Linked DNA regions of Prochlorococcus marinus subsp. marinus str. CCMP1375. Each later gene encodes a partner of the first gene's protein in a complex. Links are inferred from orthologs where the notes say so. Each region holds a gene or a part of one and is shown on either strand. Other genes may lie near its edges.

Region 1 (9,363 bases):
TCTGAAAATAAATTTTGGAGGACAAAGTTCTAAATATCTTGACCTAGCCAATAATGTGGTCATTCTTTCATCTACAAGCTCAATTGGACCAATCTCATTATCAATAAATTTTCCCTGCCAATATCTACTAGTAGTTCCATTACCAATAATAATAAGGTCAATAATATATTTTTCTCTCCAATCCTCAATTAATTTAATTACTGAAGAATTAATAACTGTTTTACCATCAATTACAAATAATCCTTCTACATCTGCAAGTAAAATACCACATTTTTTATGCCCAGGATCAATCGAAATTACTTTTCTCATATTGATTAATTATGATTAGGTATTATTAGAAATTCTAGTTGCGTTTAAAACAACCAAGACCCTCTGAGCTGTATCACTATTAACTTGAGAAATAGCTTCTAACTTTATAATACCTTTTTCTTGCGAGTCTAATTGAGCTAATAGGTTCCTAATAGATTCAGAATCTACTTGAATTTCTGAAACCAGTGAACCTCTTCTTTTTACTTCAGCTAATGTTGATGCTAATAGAATCTTAATTTGCTTTTCAAGTGAATTCTTAGATATTTTATAATTTCTTATATTTATACTTGCTATCACTTCGCCTTTTCGAACAATATTCTTGTTAAGAAGAACTTCTGGAAATGCATAAACATAGCTTTCTCCGAGCAAAATATTTCCTGCAGAACGAATGTTAACAATCCATTCTTTTTTATCGGAAATAATTTCCTCTAAACGAGCTATGTGATCTCGTCTCACTAGAACAATTCTTCTATTTGGCTTTTCCCCAGGACTTACTTTTATAAATGCATTGAAATTTGCTTTTCTTAATATATTCTCTATTTCTTCTTTTACATTCGAGTCTTTTTGTAATTTAATCATCACAGTTGCAAGACTTTCACCACTAGTAATTACAACTTCTCCTTTACGAAATGCAAACAAATCCTTACCTAATTTGACCAGCTCTGTCTCTGCTTTTTTAATTTTTAATTCAAGCGCTTCTCTTTGCTGTTTTAAAGGAACTAAAGCTTGTCTACTTTCCTTTAACCTAGCCTGAATATCATCCAATTGAAATAAGCCTACTCTTAACTCACGGCTAACTAAAATCATTAGACTTAATGAAATAGCACTAATAAAACTCCCAGTAAGAATTGTTATTAATACAGCAGTTCTTCGAGGTCTTAATTTAAAAATACTTAGTCGAGCCTTCCCTATTCTAGTTCCTAACAAATCTCCAAGTGTAGATAATACTCCTCCCAAAAGAAGCAAAACAATGAGGAGCATCCAACCTGTCACTTCTAAAAGTATTAATTAAGTACTAACACAAAGGTAATAGAACTCCTCAATAAATGGTTGTTTTAGTTAAAACGTTTAGCAAGAGCAATTGGATCAAATACCGTTATCTTCTTTCGATCTATCTGCAATAAACCTAAATTTCTTAAATCCCCAAGAAGTCTTGTAATAGTGACTCGTGTGGAACCAATAGCTTCTGCTATCGATTGATGGGATAATCGGAGGTCAATAGTAATTCCTTTATCACTTGCTACTCCAAAGTCCCTACAAAGAACTAGCAGGAAACTAACTAAGCGAGATGACATATCCCTATGAGTCAAAGTCTCAATCATTGTTTCTGTTTGTAGAATCCTGCTCGATAAACCTTGAAGGAGAAGTAGCCCAACCCCACTATCGGCTTCGATAGCATTTCTAACTGAGCCAGCAGGAGCTGAACTCATCTCCACTCTTGTAAAAGCAACTGCATGATAAAAGCGGTCTGATCTATGGCAAGTCAACAAGGAAAGAACCCCAAACAAACTATTTTCTCGTAATAAAGCCACAGTAATTTCTTCACCAGATTCATAAACCCTTGTGAGTCGAACAGCTCCTCTACGTATTAAATAAACCCTCTCAGCAGGGTCCCCGGGGAAAAAGATCGTCTTCGATCTCTCTACTGCTTCATTAGAGGCTCCATCAAGACCTCTAATGACATCCAATAATGTCTTTTTAACTTGAGTATTTGGATTTAACTGATTTTGCGATTGCATCCCTAATGATTGGCTCGGGTAACGGCTGAATGAGTTAGCAGAACCTGTCATCTTGCAAACCAATTCAAAGGACGATAAGAAGTGAAGCTAAAACCTCTTGTATCAAAAATGACTTTTTGCGCTTAAAGAATGCGTATGTAGTAATTTTTATTTCAAAAAAAAATCTAAATAATCAAAGTTTTACTGAAACAACACGCGCAATGGGGAGGGCAAACGCTATAGATAGTGTAAAAGTAGTTGTGAACCTTCCAAGTCCCGCTAGATTTAAAGCAGATTCGTTAAAGCAAAGTTTTTCAGACGTTCATGTCAGCAAGTCCTAGCTCAACAAATGATTACTCGACGAGAGAGCAATACGGTATAGGCCCCATTAGTTCAATTTCGTCCAAGCCAAGACTTCAAATCATTTCTTCGCAAGGACAATTACAGGTTTATGCTTCTCCATATAGAGGAAGCTTTTCAGCCGTACTTAGTGAAGCACTTCGTTCCGCTGGATTAGGAAGCAAGGTTGTAATAGCTCAATTCTTAAAGGGAGGAGTAGCTCAAGGTCCAATCAACTCGACAAGCCTATGCGGGAATCTTGAATGGATTAGACCGAATATCTATGGCTGTATACAAAAAAATCCAAATTCGCAAGCAGATCTATCAGAAGAATCAACTAAAACCAAAACAGCCATTGAAGAAATCTGGAAAATATGTAAAGAGCACTTGATCAATAATTCTTTAGACAAATTGGTGCTTGACGAAATTGGATTGGCTATCGAATACGGTTTCCTTACAGAAACAGATTTAATTCATTCATTAGAAAATCGCCATGACTCTATAGATGTAATTCTCACAGGGCCATCAATACCAACTAGAGTTTTTTCAATGGCCGATCAAGTCACTCAATTGAGGTGCTCTAAATAATGCTTAAAAATGATCGTTGGATTATTAAACAATCAGAGGCAGGCATGCTCCAGCCTTTTCAACCAAATCTTGTTAGACACCTCGATCCTCAGATAAAAGAGAAGCCTGTACTTAGTTTCGGATGTTCCTCTTATGGATATGACCTACGTCTTTCATCTAAAGAGTTCCTTATATTTCGGCATGTTCCTGGGACAATAATGAATCCTAAAAAATTTAATCCTGATAATTTAGAAGCAACTCCTCTTCACCATGATGAAGATGGGGATTATTTTATACTCCCAGCACATTCATATGGACTAGGAGTGGCTTTAGAAAAAATGAAAGTGCCACCAAATATCACAGTTATTTGTCTTGGGAAAAGCACTTATGCAAGATTGGGAATTATTGTTAACACCACTCCAGCAGAAGCGAGTTGGGAAGGACATTTAACCCTTGAATTCAGTAATAGTTCAGGTGCAGATTGTCGAATATATGCAAATGAAGGAATTTGCCAATTATTATTTTTTGAAGGTGATCCTTGTGGGACAACTTATAGAGATAGAAAAGGGAAATATCAAGATCAGCCTGAAAAAGTTACTCTTGCAAAGGTTTAATTATGAATAATGTTCATCTGGTCACAGCTACTCCAGATGCTGAGAAAACTATGGCCTATATTGCCAGAGTAAGTAATCCTAAGAATCAAGCAAATGAAGAGTTTGGGAAATTAATTAAATATTGCATAAATAACGAGCATTGGAGTGTTTTCGAGCAAGCCTATATGACTCTACAAATAGAAACTAATCGCGCAATTGCTGCACAAATACTCCGTCATAGGTCATTTACTTTCCAAGAATTCTCTCAAAGGTATGCAGATAGTACACAACTGGGTGAGATACCTATACCTGAGTTAAGAAGGCAAGATAGCAAAAACAGACAAAACTCAACTTCCGATTTAGATGAAGATATTGCTAATGATTTTCGGGAAAAAATTAAATTACAATTCAAAAATTCCTTAGACTTGTATCAAGAAATGCTTGATAAAGGAGTTGCGAAAGAATCTGCTAGGTTTATTCTACCGCTAGCAACACCCACAAGGATCTACATGACAGGTTCTTGCAGATCATGGCTACACTATATAAATCTTAGATCTGGTCATGGCACTCAAAAAGAACATCTAATTATTGCAAAAGAATGTAAGAAAATATTTACTTTGCAATTTCCTAAAGTTTCTGAAGCGTTGGGCTGGATAGAGTCTTAACTATGACTTCTAGGGCTAATTTTACTAACAATAATATCCTCTTTAAGAGGCGATATTGCAATATTCTTACCATCCAAATTATTAATTCCAGGAAAAACTGGAAGTTGCTCGTTGTTTAGTAATGAATTTGCTATCTGATCAATTTGATCAATATTTTTCAAACCTATTGATTGACCTTTAATGACACCAAACTGATCAAATAAGTTTAATTGTGGTATTCCATTCACTTCATATTTTTCTATAAGGTCTAACCACTTTTCATTATCAACATTTAATAAAACTATATCAATCTGATCCTGATATTTTTCTTTAATACTTTTTATAGAAGGTGCCATCTCTTGACAGGCCTCACACCAATCAGCATAAAACTCAAAAATAGTAGGATGACCATTATTTAGCGCTACCTCTGGCTGAAGTGAGCTAAGTGCAAGAATATTCAAAGACTTTTCTGAATTAAGTCCAAGTCCACCTCTGAGCAAAAAAAGGAAACAAGCCAATACAAAAGAAGCAATCAACAAATAAATTCTTTGAATCTTTGTTAATTCAATCAAAGAAGGGCTTTCCACAAAGCAAAAATTTCTTACAAGTACTCAGTCATTTTCAGAATAGCTTGCGTTTGAAATGTTGCCATGTAAGCTATCTTTCAATAAATTTGAAATTTATTTTCCAATGTCCACCAACACAATCAGTCATGTTGGTGATTTAAATGATGAGCAAGCTCTTAGTTTTTTTGGCACTGATGGAATACGAGGCAAATCGCAAACATTTTTAACTAATTCATTGGTTTCTCAGATTGGTTATTGGTGCAATCATGTTCTTCTTGGAGAAGGACCCATTCTTATAGGTCAAGATTCAAGAGCAAGTAGCGAAAGAATTGCTTCTGCTTTGGCTCATGGATTAGCTACAAAGAATAGAGAAATATGGTTACTAGGGTTATGCCCTACGCCTGCAGTATCTCATCTGATCAAAAAGTACAATGCTTCTGGAGGTCTTATGATCTCAGCAAGTCACAATCCTCCTGAAGACAATGGAATAAAGATTTTTGACAAAACTGGTGAAAAAATATCTTTAGAAAAGCAAATCTTTATCGATAACAAACTAAAAAGAAAAGTACTGATTCCTATTTGTAAAGACAAAGATAATTGTATTAATCGTAATGACCTTTTAAAAGATTATAAAAATAGTCTTTTAAACACCGTAGATAAAGAAAGTTTAATTGATATACCAATTGTTCTAGATTTATGCTGGGGATCTGCATCTTCATGCGGAGAAAAACTATTTAAAGCTTTAGGAGCCAACGTAATAAGCATAAATGCGATTCCAGATGGTGAAAAGATAAATGTTAATTGCGGTTCAACACACCTTGAGCATATTAAAAAAGTTGTTCTTGAATCAAACGCTCAAATGGGTTTTGCATTTGATGGAGATGCTGATCGAATGATTGCAATAGATGGAAAAGGCCGAGTAATCGATGGAGACCATTCTCTGTATTTATGGGGATCATCTCTTCAAGATAAAAATATGCTTCCTGAGCAAAGGCTAGTCACAACTGTAATGTCTAACTTAGGTTTAGAAAAAGCATGGCTAAATAGAGGTGGGAAGCTAACAAGAACTCCTGTAGGTGACCAGCATGTTCATAAGGCTATGTTAACAAATAAAGCTAGTCTTGGAGGAGAGCAATCAGGTCACATTTTATCTACACTTAACGACTTATGTGGAGATGGACTTTTAGCTGCAATACAGCTCTCAAGTATATGTAATCGCAAAGGAATTCTTCTTTCAGAATGGCGTGATCAAAGCTTCAAGCCTTATCCACAAAAGCTAATTAGTGTTCCTATAGCTAAGCATATAACTCAAAATTATTTAAACAAATCTGAAAAGTTTCGTTTATCAATAGCGGAAGCCGAATTAGATCTTGGGAAAGAAGGAAGAGTATTTATCAGGAAAAGTGGAACAGAGCCATTAGTAAGAGTCATGGTCGAATCAATAGATAAATTATTAGTCGAGTCATTGACAACTAAGATTGCAAAAATAGCTTTGGAAGAATTCAATTAAATCAACTAGATACTAAGTCAATACAAATATAGATTATTTACTAATAAATAAATTAGCTATAAAATTCCTGTACTATTCCTAAAATATAATTGACGATATACTTTTACTCCTTGATGAATTGCATATTTCTCGCGTTCAGTACAAAATTTAAAAGGATTAGCATTTAAATTAGATTCAGAGTATTTACTATGCCGATCAAAAAAATGACTAAGCTCAATAATCTCAGTCATTTCATCCATAACACTTATTACATCAGATTGAATAAATAATTCCGATCCAATATCAAGACTTTGTGCCAAAAGAAATAGAAAAGACTGATTTAATACTCTCCTCTTCCTGTGACGCTTTTTAAACCAAGGATCTGGAAATTGAATAGAAACTCTTTTTAATTGTCCATTTTCTAAACTAAGAAACCATTTTTCTAAGCTTATATTTGCATTACAAAAGAAAAATCTCAAATTAGTAAGACCTAATTCAATTCTTTCTTTTTCAGCCGCAAATACTAGAGGCTCTCTAATTTCAACTCCAAGAAAGTTCCATTGGGCATTATCAGCTGCCATATCAATTAAAAACTTACCTCTTGCGCAACCAATATCTAAATGAATAGGTAAATCAATACTTTCAAATAAATCCTCAGGCCTAGGCAGCTCATTATGAAGCTGAAAAAAGTGGCTTAAGGGGTTTACATGTTGTCGCACTATTTAGAGCTTATTAAAAGTCCTTAGCTTCATAGCAAATAATAGTGGTATAGATTAATAATAACTAAATTGAAAGTTCTTTTTGTGACAGAAATCTCATACAGCACTCTCGTCTGGCTTTCATACAGACTAGGAGCCACTTTTGCATTTGGGCTTCCATTAGTAATTTTTATTTGGGCTTCGATGAAAAAAGAATCTCCCATCGTTAGGCTCTTGTCAATTTATTGGAAGGTTGCAAGTCTAATGTTTATAAGCATGCTTCTATTGATTGGCAATAGGCCTATTGGTTACTTAACATCTTTTCTTTCACCATTACTAATTCTTACCTCAATATGGTTTTGGATAGATTTAAATGAAGAAATAAATGAATTTCCTCGACATAAAACCATAGCATTAGTATTAAAAGCATGGCGATGGTCACTAAGTTTCTATAGTTGCTTTTATATAACACTTTCATTTATAAGTTTAGAATGCGTTAATAATATCAATAGTCAAAATTGTAATTACTGGAGAGAAGCTCCATCAGGTTTAAATCAAATCATAAGGAGTATTTTTAACTTTTTATTTGGAGCCAATTGGACAGAAGCCTTGTCCGCTTTTATAGGTTATTTAGCTTTAATTATTTATATAGTGGGTTTTATACAATGGGCTATTATACGCCTGCCTAAGCAAGGTAGAATCGCAGGAGATTTTTAGATTAACTTAAAATAATGATTGATAAAGATATAAAAAATAATTTATTTTATTGATCATGATTTAATCTATTCGTTCAATAATATCAACGCATCTACCACATAGTAATGGATGCCTTTCGTATTGACCAATATCCAATTCATAATGCCAACATCTTTCACATTTAGCTCCTCTAGATTTTGCTATTTCAATAACACCAATATCATCTTCTTTAGTAAATAATACCTCAGCCCATGGCTCTCCTCCTATTTGAACTTTAGAAACAATTAACCAATCAAATAAATTATCAACAGAATTGTGACCATTTTCCTGAAGAAATGTAAGAGAATTTTGAAGTGATTCATTAATTGGAGAAATGCGAACAGAAGCCTCAAGAGAAGATCCTAATTCTTGTCTAGTTCTACAATCTTCTAAAGCACGGTTGACAGAAGTTCTTAATTCTCTAATTTGATTGATTGGTTTATTGAAAGAAGAATCTCTCCAAGAATCTGGAACTTTAGGCCAGTACCTTTGAAATACAGACTCTTCATTTAGTTTATAAGGGATATTCTGCCAAATATCTTCTGCTGTATGACTTAAAACTGGAGAAATAACTCCAGCAAGGCGCTCTACAATTAGAGATAAAACATATTGGCATGATCTCCTCCTAAAATCATTTGGGGCACTAACATATAGCCTATCTTTAGCTATATCTAAATAAAAATTAGATAAATCAACTACACAGAAGCTCTGCAATAGCTGAAAGAACTTTGAGAACTCATATCTTTCAAATGCTATTGAAATCTCATCAACAACATCAGCTGTCCTATTAAGCATCCAACGATCTAAAATAGGTAAATCTCCTATATCCAATCCATCTTTAGCTGGGTCAAAATCATGCAAATTACCTAAAAGATAACGTGCGGTATTTCTTACTTTCCTATAAACATCTGACAATTGACTTAAAATGTTATTCCCAATTGGTACATCTACTGAATAATCAACAGAGCTTACCCAAAGCCTAAGGACATCTGCACCATAAGCTGGTTCCAATTTCTTATTATTTCCACCATTTATAATTTTCCAAGGATCAATAATGTTACCTAATGATTTGCTCATTTTTCGACCATTTTCATCTAATGCAAAGCCATGAGTAAGGACTTTTAAGTATGGAGCATGACTATTTACTGCAACAGAAGTAAGTAATGAAGACTGGAACCAACCTCGATGTTGATCTGAACCTTCTAAATAAAGATCAGCCGGATAATTAAGTTCATCTGATTTAGAAATTACTGATGTCCAACTAGATCCAGAGTCAAACCAAACATCCATCGTATCTTTTCCTTTTTCCCACTTATGAGCTTCTGATGAATAATTGCTGGGAAGAAGTTCTGATATCGGCAACTCCCACCAAGCATCTGCTCCATACTTCACAAACAAGTTATATATATGTTTAATAGTAGCTTCATTTAAAAGAACTTTTGACCCTTCCTTTGAATAAAAAACCGGTATAGGGACGCCCCAATTACGCTGCCTAGAAATACACCAATCACCTCTATCCTCAACCATTGATTTAATGCGCTTTTTACCTGATTGTGGTAACCATTCTACCTTTTCAATAGAATTTAAGGCATCATTTCTAAATCCTTCAACTGATGCAAACCACTGTTCTGTAGCACGAAAAATAGTTGGTTTTTTTGTTCTCCAGTCATATGGATATTTATGTATATAGGGTTTTTCCTTTAAC
Region 2 (9,185 bases), 760 kb from region 1 along the record:
TATTGATAGCAAGTTTGGATTTGACCCTGATGAATTGGAAAGTATTTTTCTGCAATTTAAAGATATTGAATGGGGTGAATTGATTGGTCTGCATGCTCATATTGGCTCTCAAATATTTGAAGTACAACCTCATAAAGATCTTGCAGATGTAATGGCTAGTGCTTTGCAAACAGGTCGTAAGCTTGGCCATTCTTTAAATGCGTTAAATCTTGGAGGAGGACTCGGTATCAGGTATATCGCTTCTGACGACCCCCCTTCTATTAGTGATTGGGTTGAAGTGATCGCAGCAGCTGTTGTTAAAGCTTGTCGAGAAAGATCATTAGATCTCCCTTTATTAATGTGCGAACCTGGCCGTTCAATAGTTGGGTCAGCAGGGCTGACGCTTTATAAAATAGGATCCAGGAAGGAAATCCCAGGAATAAAAACTTATTTATCAGTTGATGGAGGCATGAGTGATAATCCACGACCAATTACATATCAATCCGAATACTCAGCTTGTCTTGTTGATAAACCATTGATTAGAGCAGATGAGGTCGTAACTATTGCTGGTAAGCATTGTGAATCTGGAGATGTTTTATTGAAGGACTTTCGTCTTCCTCGAAGCAATAGTGGAGATGTCTTAGGCGTCTTTTCAACAGGCGCATATAACTTTTCTATGAGCTCAAATTACAATCGAATTCCTAAGCCAGCAGCTATTATCGTTGGAAATGGTGAATCAGAATTAATACAAAAGAGGGAATTACCTGAAGATCTATTGCGAAATGATATCCTTCCAGATCGCTTTATTGCAAAAGGGTAGTTAACCTTAGGGAGCTTGGGCCTATGGATTGAACTTCTGGTGGTTAATAAACCTGCGCTTCTTGCTGGATGCACTTTTTGCTTCAGCGTTAGGGGTTTTACTTTTTTCAAGAGTTAAGGAGCCGAGAACTCTTTGGCTGTTGCGCGGATATTTATTTCTTGTTTCTCTTGCTTGGTTCGTACAGAGATATGCAAACCTTCCCATTACTTCAAAATTAATTGATGCGTTGGTTCTAGCTTGTTCTCTTTCTTTGGCGATTTTGTGGCAAGGAGAATTAAGGCGATTAATGGAATTACTTGGAACTGGTAGATTGGCTGTTCTCTTAGGAAATACTCAGAAAGAATTCGAAGCTAATACCAGTACAGTAACTCAATTATCTGAGGCAGCAGGAAGGCTATCTCAGAAACGTAGAGGAGCATTAATTGTTTTAGATATGGGAAGTGATTTGCGACCTGAAGATTTTCTTTATGCAGGAGTACCTATTGACGCAAAATTTTCTACAGAATTGTTATTAAATTTATTTGCATCAGAAACTCCTTTACATGATGGAGCTGTTTTGGTTAAAGGTAACAGGATTATTTCCGCAGGAGTTATTTTGCCTTTGTCAAGGCAAAGTATTAGTAGATATGGTACACGGCATCTTGCCGCTCTTGGTATTACAGAACGATTTGAGAGATGTATTTGTGTAGTAGTTTCAGAGGAAACAGGCACTTTGTCTTTGGCTAATCAAGGTCGCCTAGAAAGACCAATTACTAGCAGCAGATTATTAGATCTGCTAAAGGAATTTATGAGCTCTTCTACAGGATCTGCCGTTACAAAGCCAAATCTAGCTGTTAGTAGTTCGACTAAGTCTTTATCTTATAATCCAGAGGAAGCTTCAGTTGATTTAAAGACTGACTTGTCTCCTGAGCAAAAATAACCATATATTCAAATGAAAACCCCTATTGCGATTGGAGCAGAAAAGAAGTCTCTTATTACTCCGTTGCCAGCGTCAATAGATCCTCTTAGGTTGCCTGAGCATATTGCCATCATTATGGATGGTAATGGTAGATGGGCAAATGCAAAGAAACTTCCTAGAGCTATGGGACATAGTGCAGGCGTTGATGCTCTTAAACAAACTCTACGACTTTGCAATGATTGGGGGATAGGAGTTTTAACTGTTTATGCATTCTCTACAGAGAATTGGTCTAGGCCTAAGGAAGAAGTCAACTTCTTGATGACTCTTTTTGAACGTGTTCTTAAAAAAGAACTAGAGGCATTAAATCTTGAAGAGGTTCAAATAAGCTTTCTTGGTGATTTAGATCAACTTCCAACACGCCTGCAAGATCTCATTAATGAGGCAACAGAGTTAACCTCAGGGAATAATGGAATCCGTTTTAATGTTTGTACTAATTATGGAGGTAGGCGGGAATTGGTTTTAGCTGCTCAAAAGTTGGCACAAAGGGTATTGCAAGGAGATTTAGATCCTTCATTTATTGATGAGCATACCTTTGCGGGAGAACTCCTAACATCTAGCTATGCAGACCCTGATTTGTTAATACGTACAAGTGGAGAGATGCGAATAAGTAATTTTCTCTTATGGCAACTGGCTTATGCTGAAATACATGTCACAGATACATTATGGCCTGATTTTGATTCCATCTCGTTGACTAAGGCACTTATTGATTATCAATCAAGAAGAAGGCGTTTTGGAGGAGTAGATCCAACAGTTAATGATTACGACCAAGTTTAAAAACTTTCTTTATGACTTTGCTAAATCCTAATATACCAATTCGTCAAGAAGTTAAAGTACGTTTTGACTGGAGCTTGGAAGAGATTCAAGAGATCCTTGAAAAGCCTTTGTTTGAACTTCTTTGGGAGGCCCAAAATGTTCATCGATCAGTAAATCCAGAATATAAGGTTCAATTGGCGTCTTTGTTAAGTGTTAAAACAGGAGGCTGTGAAGAAGATTGTTCTTACTGTTCTCAGTCAATCTATAACAGTAGTGATGTTACCAACCAATCCGATTTTGATGTGAAAGGAGTTCTTGAGCAGGCTAAAGCAGCGAAAGCTGCGGGAGCTGATCGCTTTTGTATGGGATGGGCATGGAGAGAAATACGTGATGGCAAACCATTTGAAGCAATGTTGGATATGGTTAGAGGTGTAAAAGAACTAGGATTAGAGGCATGTGTAACAGGAGGAATGCTAACTAATCAGCAAGCAGCTCGTTTGGCAGAAGTTGGATTAAATGCTTACAACCATAATCTTGATACAAGCCCAGAGCATTACGACAAAATTATTTCTACACGTACTTATCAAGACCGGCTGGAAACATTACATAGAGTTCGTAATGCTGGCATCACTATCTGTTGTGGCGGGATTATCGGTATGGGAGAGACTTTAAAAGACAGAGCTTCTTTGCTAAGAGTTCTTGCAAATATGGATCCTCATCCAGAAAGTGTTCCTATCAATGCTTTGGTACCTGTAGAAGGGACTCCTTTAGAGAATCTTTCCATGGTTGATCCTTTGGAAATGGTACGGATGGTTGCTACTGCAAGGATTCTTATGCCTCGAAGCCGTGTTCGACTTAGTGCTGGTCGTGAACAATTGGGGAAAGAAGCCCAAATTCTTTGTTTGCTTGCAGGTGCAGATTCGATTTTCTATGGAGATACTTTATTGACTACAAGTAATCCATCTATAAAGGCAGATAGAGAGTTGCTTGCTTCTGCAGGTGTTTCAGTTAATTGGGACCTGTATGATTAATTCGTTTGAAAGTCAGAAAGTAGACAATGACTATAAGATAGCGGCTTTTTATAGTTTCTCGCCTATAGCTGAAAAGGTAATAACTACTTTCTTAAGCAAGCTGAGAATTATTGCAGAAAAGCATAATGTAAGAGGAACAGTTCTTGTTGCATTGGAAGGTATTAATGGAACAATTTGTGGCCCTGTAGAAGGTGTTACTGCTATGCAGAAACAATTAGATTCGCTTGATTTGGAGACTCCTTTAGAAATTAAATATAGCTACACTTCTAGACAAGCATTTAGGCGTTTTAAAGCTCGTAGAAAAAACGAAATAGTAACTATGGGAGTTGAGAACGTAGATCCATGCAAAACCACTGGTAAATATGTTGAACCTGAGGACTGGAATGCTTTCCTTGATGATCCATTGACTTTGGTTATTGATACACGTAATGAATATGAGATTTCTGTAGGCAGTTTTGATGGAGCAGTAAATCCTAGGACTGATTCTTTTCGCGAGTTCCCTGAATGGGTTGACAAGAAATTGCATAGCCTTTTGAAAAAAAAGAGTTTTAAAAAAATCGCATTGTTTTGTACTGGGGGCATTCGCTGTGAAAAAGCTAGTGCTTTGTTATTACGAGAAGGTTTTCCTGAGGTCCATCATTTGCATGGTGGCATACTTAGGTATTTAGAAGAAGTCCCAGAAAATGAAAGTCGCTGGAATGGAGAATGTTTTGTTTTTGATCAACGTGTGGCTTTGAATCATAAGCTCATGCCAGGGGTTTATAAACTTTGCTTTGCCTGTGGAATGCCTCTTTCTCCTCAAGATCAAAACGGAAAATATTATATTCCTAGTATTCAATGTCACCATTGTGTAGATCTTTTTAGTGATGATGATAGAGAACGTTTTCGGGAAAGACAAAGGCATATTGCAAGACTTGGAGAACGTTTCCCTGGGAACTCTATCTGGCCAAGTGCATGACTAAAGAATTATTAGATCTCTTAGAAAAACAAGCATCATCTTCAGGATTATTGTTAAGAATTCAGGTCCGGCGCCCACTTAATTTATGGACATTGAGATTAGTCGTCGGAAGGTATTTGGATTCCGAGAAAGTAAAAATATTAGGAGAGTTAAAAGGATGGGCTTATCACAATTCAAGTGGATTACAGCTTGATACTATGCAAGTCAGCAATGATGCTCCAATAGGAGTTGGGCATTTAATTTGGGCATCAACAATGGCTTGGGCTCTTGAAGAAACTCCGTGTAAGAAAGCAAGACTACTTGCTATATATGATGATGCTCAACAAAATAAAATACTAATTAGATATTTTCAACGACGAGGTTTCAGAAACGTAAAGGAAGTAGGATCTTCTCCTGTTGATTTGCCTTTCAGGATGGTTTGGGGCGGAGCAGGGAGCTTAATGGTTGCCAGCTGTTCTGAAGTTTATGAATATAGTCTTCGGCGCTGGGAAGCTACTAGATCAATAGTTGTTGGCAATTAGGTTTGTGGAAGTTCAGCATGATAACTACTTCTTACTAATGGACCACTATTGACTTTTTTGAAACCAAGTCCTTCGGCTATTCTCTTAAAGTGTTCAAAGTCTTTTGGAAGCCAATATTTTTGAACAGGTATATGCGCTAGCGAAGGACGTAGGTATTGACCAATTGTTACCTGTTGACAGTTGACTGAGCGAAGGTCTTTAAGAGTTTGGATTATTTCATCACTTCGTTCACCTAGGCCTAACATTAATCCTGATTTTGTTGGGATTTCGTTGTCAATTTCTCTAGAAGCTTTTAATAGTTCAAGAGACCTGTGGTAGGTAGCACCTCTGCGCACTTCTTTTTGTAGACGTTCTACAGTTTCAAGGTTGTGGTTAAAGCAAACTGGCTTTGCTTTAAGAACTATTTTTAAGCGCTCCCTTTGAATTTTTGTTGCTTTTATTTTGTCAATACATCCACCCCAAAAGTCAGGAGTTAGAACTTCAATAGATGTCGTGGGAGAAGTTTTTCTTATGGCATGAATTGTTCTTGAAAAATGAATTGCTCCATGATCATCAAGATCGTCTCTTGCGACAGAAGTTAAGACAACGTATTTGAGTTGTAATTTTAAAACTGCTTTTGCTACACGGATTGATTCATTTGGATCAATGTTTTGTGGTGGCATTCCTTTTTCTACTTGGCAAAAAGCGCAGCTTCGAGTGCAGATTGAACCACCTAATAGGAAAGTAGCTGTTCCTGATGCATAGCACTCACCTCTGTTTGGGCAGCGTCCTTCTTCGCATATTGTATTTAATCGATATTCTTTAACTAGGTTCTGTACTTTTTCTAATTGTGAGGCCGTACCTAAAGAGGGTTTTATCCATTCAGGTAGCCTTTCGCTTGGCTTAATTGCACTGTAACGAGTTTTTTTGTTTGTGGTTGTCATTTCTCGTTAAAATGTCTATTCGACTTCACGTCGACCTTCAATAGCCCTTGTTAAGGTCACTTCATCAGCATATTCCAGCTCACTTCCAACTGGTAGACCATAAGCAATTCTTGTGACCTTAACAAAAACTTTTAAAAGTCTTGCAATATAAAGGCTTGTAGTGTCACCCTCAACGCTTGGAGTTAGTGCAAGTATTACTTCGGCAGTACTTTCATTTGAAACTCTTTGAACTAATGCAGAAATGTTAAGCAACTCTGGTCCAATTCCATCCATTGGTGAGATAAGTCCACCAAGAACATGATAGAGACCTTTGTATTCTCGTGTCCTTTCTAAGGCTATTAAGTCTCTTGAATCAGCAACAACACAAAGCAATGATTTGTCCCTTTTTGGATTAAGACATATTTCGCATTCTATTTCAGCAGTGAGATGAAAACATTTTTTACATTGCCCGACCTTTGTTCTTGCATTTAGGAGAGCATTAGAAAAAGCTTTGATTTTTTCTTCAGGTTGTCGAAGTAAATGCAATGCAAGTCTTTGTGCTGTCCTAGGACCAATTCCAGGCAGTTGTTCAAATTGGTCTATTAGGTGAGCGAGTGGGCGTGTAAAGCTGCTCAGAGTTTTTAGGCATATATATAGAATTTAAACGCTCTTGCCCCTTAAAGTGAAATTTACTAATTCTTATATAAGTAAGTACATTGATCTTATAGATTGTTTTTTGTACAGAAAACCATGAAAACCTTCTTTAAATCTTCCGCAAGCCTTTTGTTGTTAATAGTACTTTCTATTTCGCTAGTTTCTTGTAGCTCAGGGATTACGGCCGGTTTAGAAGCATTTCAAAGTAATGATGGACGTTATGGTTTCTTTTATCCAACTGGATGGACACGCATCACTTTAAAAGGAGGACCTGAAGTTGTTTTTCATGACCTTATTAACAGTGATGAAACTTTGAGTTTGGTTATTTCTGATATTTCAGCGGATGTTGAACTTGAAAATATGGGCAGTCCTTCTGAAGTTGGTGAAAAGCTGATGAATAATCTGTTGGCTCCTAATGGTGGGGAAAGAGAGGCAGAGTTATTAGATGCTAAATCGAGAGTTGCTGACAATCACACTTTTTATGATATTGAATATTTGATTCATCTCCCTGATAAAGATCGTCATGAACTAGCAACAGTTGTTGTTGATAGAGGATCTTTATACACTTTTGCTGCCGGGACTAATGATTCCAGGTGGAATACTGTAGGTGATTTATTTGAAAGAGTTATAAGTTCATTTGTTTTTCTAATTTAGGAATAAAGCCTTTCTTTATTAATTTGCTCCTGCTTGAACTTTCCAAAGGTCAAAATATACCCCTTGGTTTTTAATTAAAAACTCATGAGTGCCTACTTCCGAGATAGAACCTTCTTGTAGGACAACAATCTTATCAGCATTTTTAATGGTGCTAAGTCTATGAGCAATAACTATTGTTGTTCTATTAGAGGTTACTTTGGATAAAGACCTTTGAATAGCAGCTTCCGTTTCATTGTCAACAGACGCTGTGGCTTCATCAAGAATTAGTATTGGTGCATCTTTAAGAATTGCTCTTGCTAAAGCTATGCGTTGGCATTGACCACCTGATAGCTTTTGGCCACGTTCACCAACAAGAGTTTGATAGCCTTCGGGAAGTTTTTCAATAAAATCTGCAGCTTCAGACAATATTGCTGCTTCATGTATTTGCTTTTGCGATGCACTGTTGTTCCCATATGAGATATTTTCTTCAATTGTTCCATGGAAAAGATATACCTCTTGACTTACAAGAGCTATAGATCTACGTAGATCTAGTAGATTATATTTATCTATACCTATTCCATCAAGTTTTATTTCCCCTGATTTAATTGGATAAAGCCTAAGAATTAATTTAACCAAACTACTTTTGCCGGAACCTGTTGAACCAACAATCCCGACTGTAGTACCAGCTGAAATATTCAGATTGAAATTAGTGAGAAGGTTATTTCTATTTTTATAATTAAAATAAACATTTTTAAACTCTATATTCCCTATTACATTTTTAGGCTCAAGTCTCAAAGAACCACCCGAAATCTCGATTGGTTTGTCAATTAAATCTAGGACTCTATTTGTTGATGCCATGGACCTTTGATATTCGTCTAAGACGTGCCCAAGTGTAGTTAGAGGCCATAATAGTCTTTGAGTTATAAATACAAGAAAACTGTATATCCCAATCTCTAATTCACCTTCCCAAGCCTGAAGGCCACCAACTATAAGAATTGCAAGAAAAGCAAATAAAATTGCAAAACGTATTAAAGGAATAAAGGCTGCTGAAAGTCTTATTGCATTTCTATTACTCCTTTGATAAGAGTGGCTATTTAATCTCAGTCGATCTAGTTCCCATGATTCGGTTGCAAAGCTTTTTATTGTAAGCATCCCCCCAAGATTATTGCTTAACCGTGCTGCTATATCTCCTGCTTTTTCTCGAACATCTTTGTATTTAGGAGCTAGCCTTTTTTGAAATCTGATAGATCCCCAAAGAATAATTGGAATAGGTATAAATGCAAATATTGCTACTCCTGGAGCTAAGAATGCCATTGCACCACCAACAAGAATTACAGTAACAAATAATTGAAGTAGCTGATTGGCCCCTTGATCTAAAAATCTTTCTAATTGATTTATGTCATCATTTAGTATTGCAAGCAACCTGCCAGTGCTATCACTTTCAAAAAATGATAGTTCTAGTTTTTGCAGATGGTTGTATGCTTGTATTCTTAAATTATGCTGAGTACTTTGCGCAAGGTTTCTCCAAAGTAAGCCATATAAGTATTCGAAAAAAGATTCTGCAGTCCATATAAGGAATGATGCAGTTGCAAGTATTAAAAGTTGAGTTGGTACTGACTCAAAGCCATAACTAGCAAGCCATGAGCTTTTTTCTCTTACGACTACATCAATAGACAAACCGATTAGAACAGGTGGAGCAAGATCAAAAAGTTTATTTAATATTGAACAAAATGTTGCTGATATTATTAGGAAACTTTGTTCGGACTGGTTTTTGGCCAGTCTGATTAGGGGGTTGCTTTTATTCTTTTTCAGAAATGTCATGCTAATGGTTTCATGTGCATTACTGTTTTGATTAAAGTCTGAATTCCTGAGTTGCAGCTTTTTTGCATACTTCACGAGCAGAATCTAGGTTGTCACCGTCGTTAATTCTTTGAAGAAAGCAATTGCATGTGAATTCTCCCATCTCTTTTGGGATT

What was found.
Region 2: the proteins of PRO_RS01365 (region 1) and cdaA are in contact, whole or in part, in a crystal structure (PDB 7OJS), measured with the Bacillus subtilis proteins. The link is inferred for Prochlorococcus marinus subsp. marinus str. CCMP1375 from one-to-one orthologs.

Annotation. Positions count from the first base shown.
Region 1 is NC_005042.1:264,401-273,763, reverse strand. What follows is about bases 4,104-7,053. They hold PRO_RS01365 (phosphoglucosamine mutase), read left to right. Parts: upstream 4,104-4,860; coding sequence 4,861-6,246; downstream 6,247-7,053. Other genes in these bases: PRO_RS01355 (DUF3177 family protein), read left to right, coding at 7,029-7,053; trmB (tRNA (guanosine(46)-N7)-methyltransferase TrmB), read right to left, coding at 6,303-6,944; PRO_RS01370 (thioredoxin family protein), read right to left, coding at 4,188-4,757; thyX (FAD-dependent thymidylate synthase), read left to right, coding at 4,104-4,191. In the rest of the region: PRO_RS01400 (hypothetical protein), read right to left, coding at 1-309; PRO_RS01395 (DUF3084 domain-containing protein), read right to left, coding at 325-1,302; global nitrogen regulator NtcA, read right to left, coding at 1,365-2,048; PRO_RS01385 (cob(I)yrinic acid a,c-diamide adenosyltransferase), read left to right, coding at 2,352-2,954; dcd (dCTP deaminase), read left to right, coding at 2,954-3,547; more of thyX, read left to right, coding at 3,550-4,103; more of PRO_RS01355, read left to right, coding at 7,054-7,640; ileS (isoleucine--tRNA ligase), read right to left, coding at 7,701-9,363. UniProt on the Bacillus subtilis protein: Catalyzes the conversion of glucosamine-6-phosphate to glucosamine-1-phosphate. Glucosamine-1-phosphate is used for cell wall biosynthesis.
Region 2 is NC_005042.1:1,022,278-1,031,462, reverse strand. What follows is about bases 1-2,772. They hold cdaA (diadenylate cyclase CdaA), read left to right. Parts: upstream 1-827; coding sequence 828-1,718; downstream 1,719-2,772. Other genes in these bases: bioB (biotin synthase BioB), read left to right, coding at 2,543-2,772; PRO_RS05435 (isoprenyl transferase), read left to right, coding at 1,731-2,531; lysA (diaminopimelate decarboxylase), read left to right, coding at 1-799. In the rest of the region: more of bioB, read left to right, coding at 2,773-3,541; PRO_RS05425 (rhodanese-related sulfurtransferase), read left to right, coding at 3,534-4,499; PRO_RS05420 (hypothetical protein), read left to right, coding at 4,496-5,020; lipA (lipoyl synthase), read right to left, coding at 5,017-5,943; recombination mediator RecR, read right to left, coding at 5,959-6,558; photosystem II reaction center PsbP, read left to right, coding at 6,673-7,230; PRO_RS05400 (ABC transporter ATP-binding protein), read right to left, coding at 7,249-9,030; PRO_RS05395 (hypothetical protein), read right to left, coding at 9,062-9,185. UniProt on the Bacillus subtilis protein: One of 3 paralogous diadenylate cyclases (DAC) in this bacteria, catalyzing the condensation of 2 ATP molecules into cyclic di-AMP (c-di-AMP). Upon expression in E.coli leads to c-di-AMP synthesis.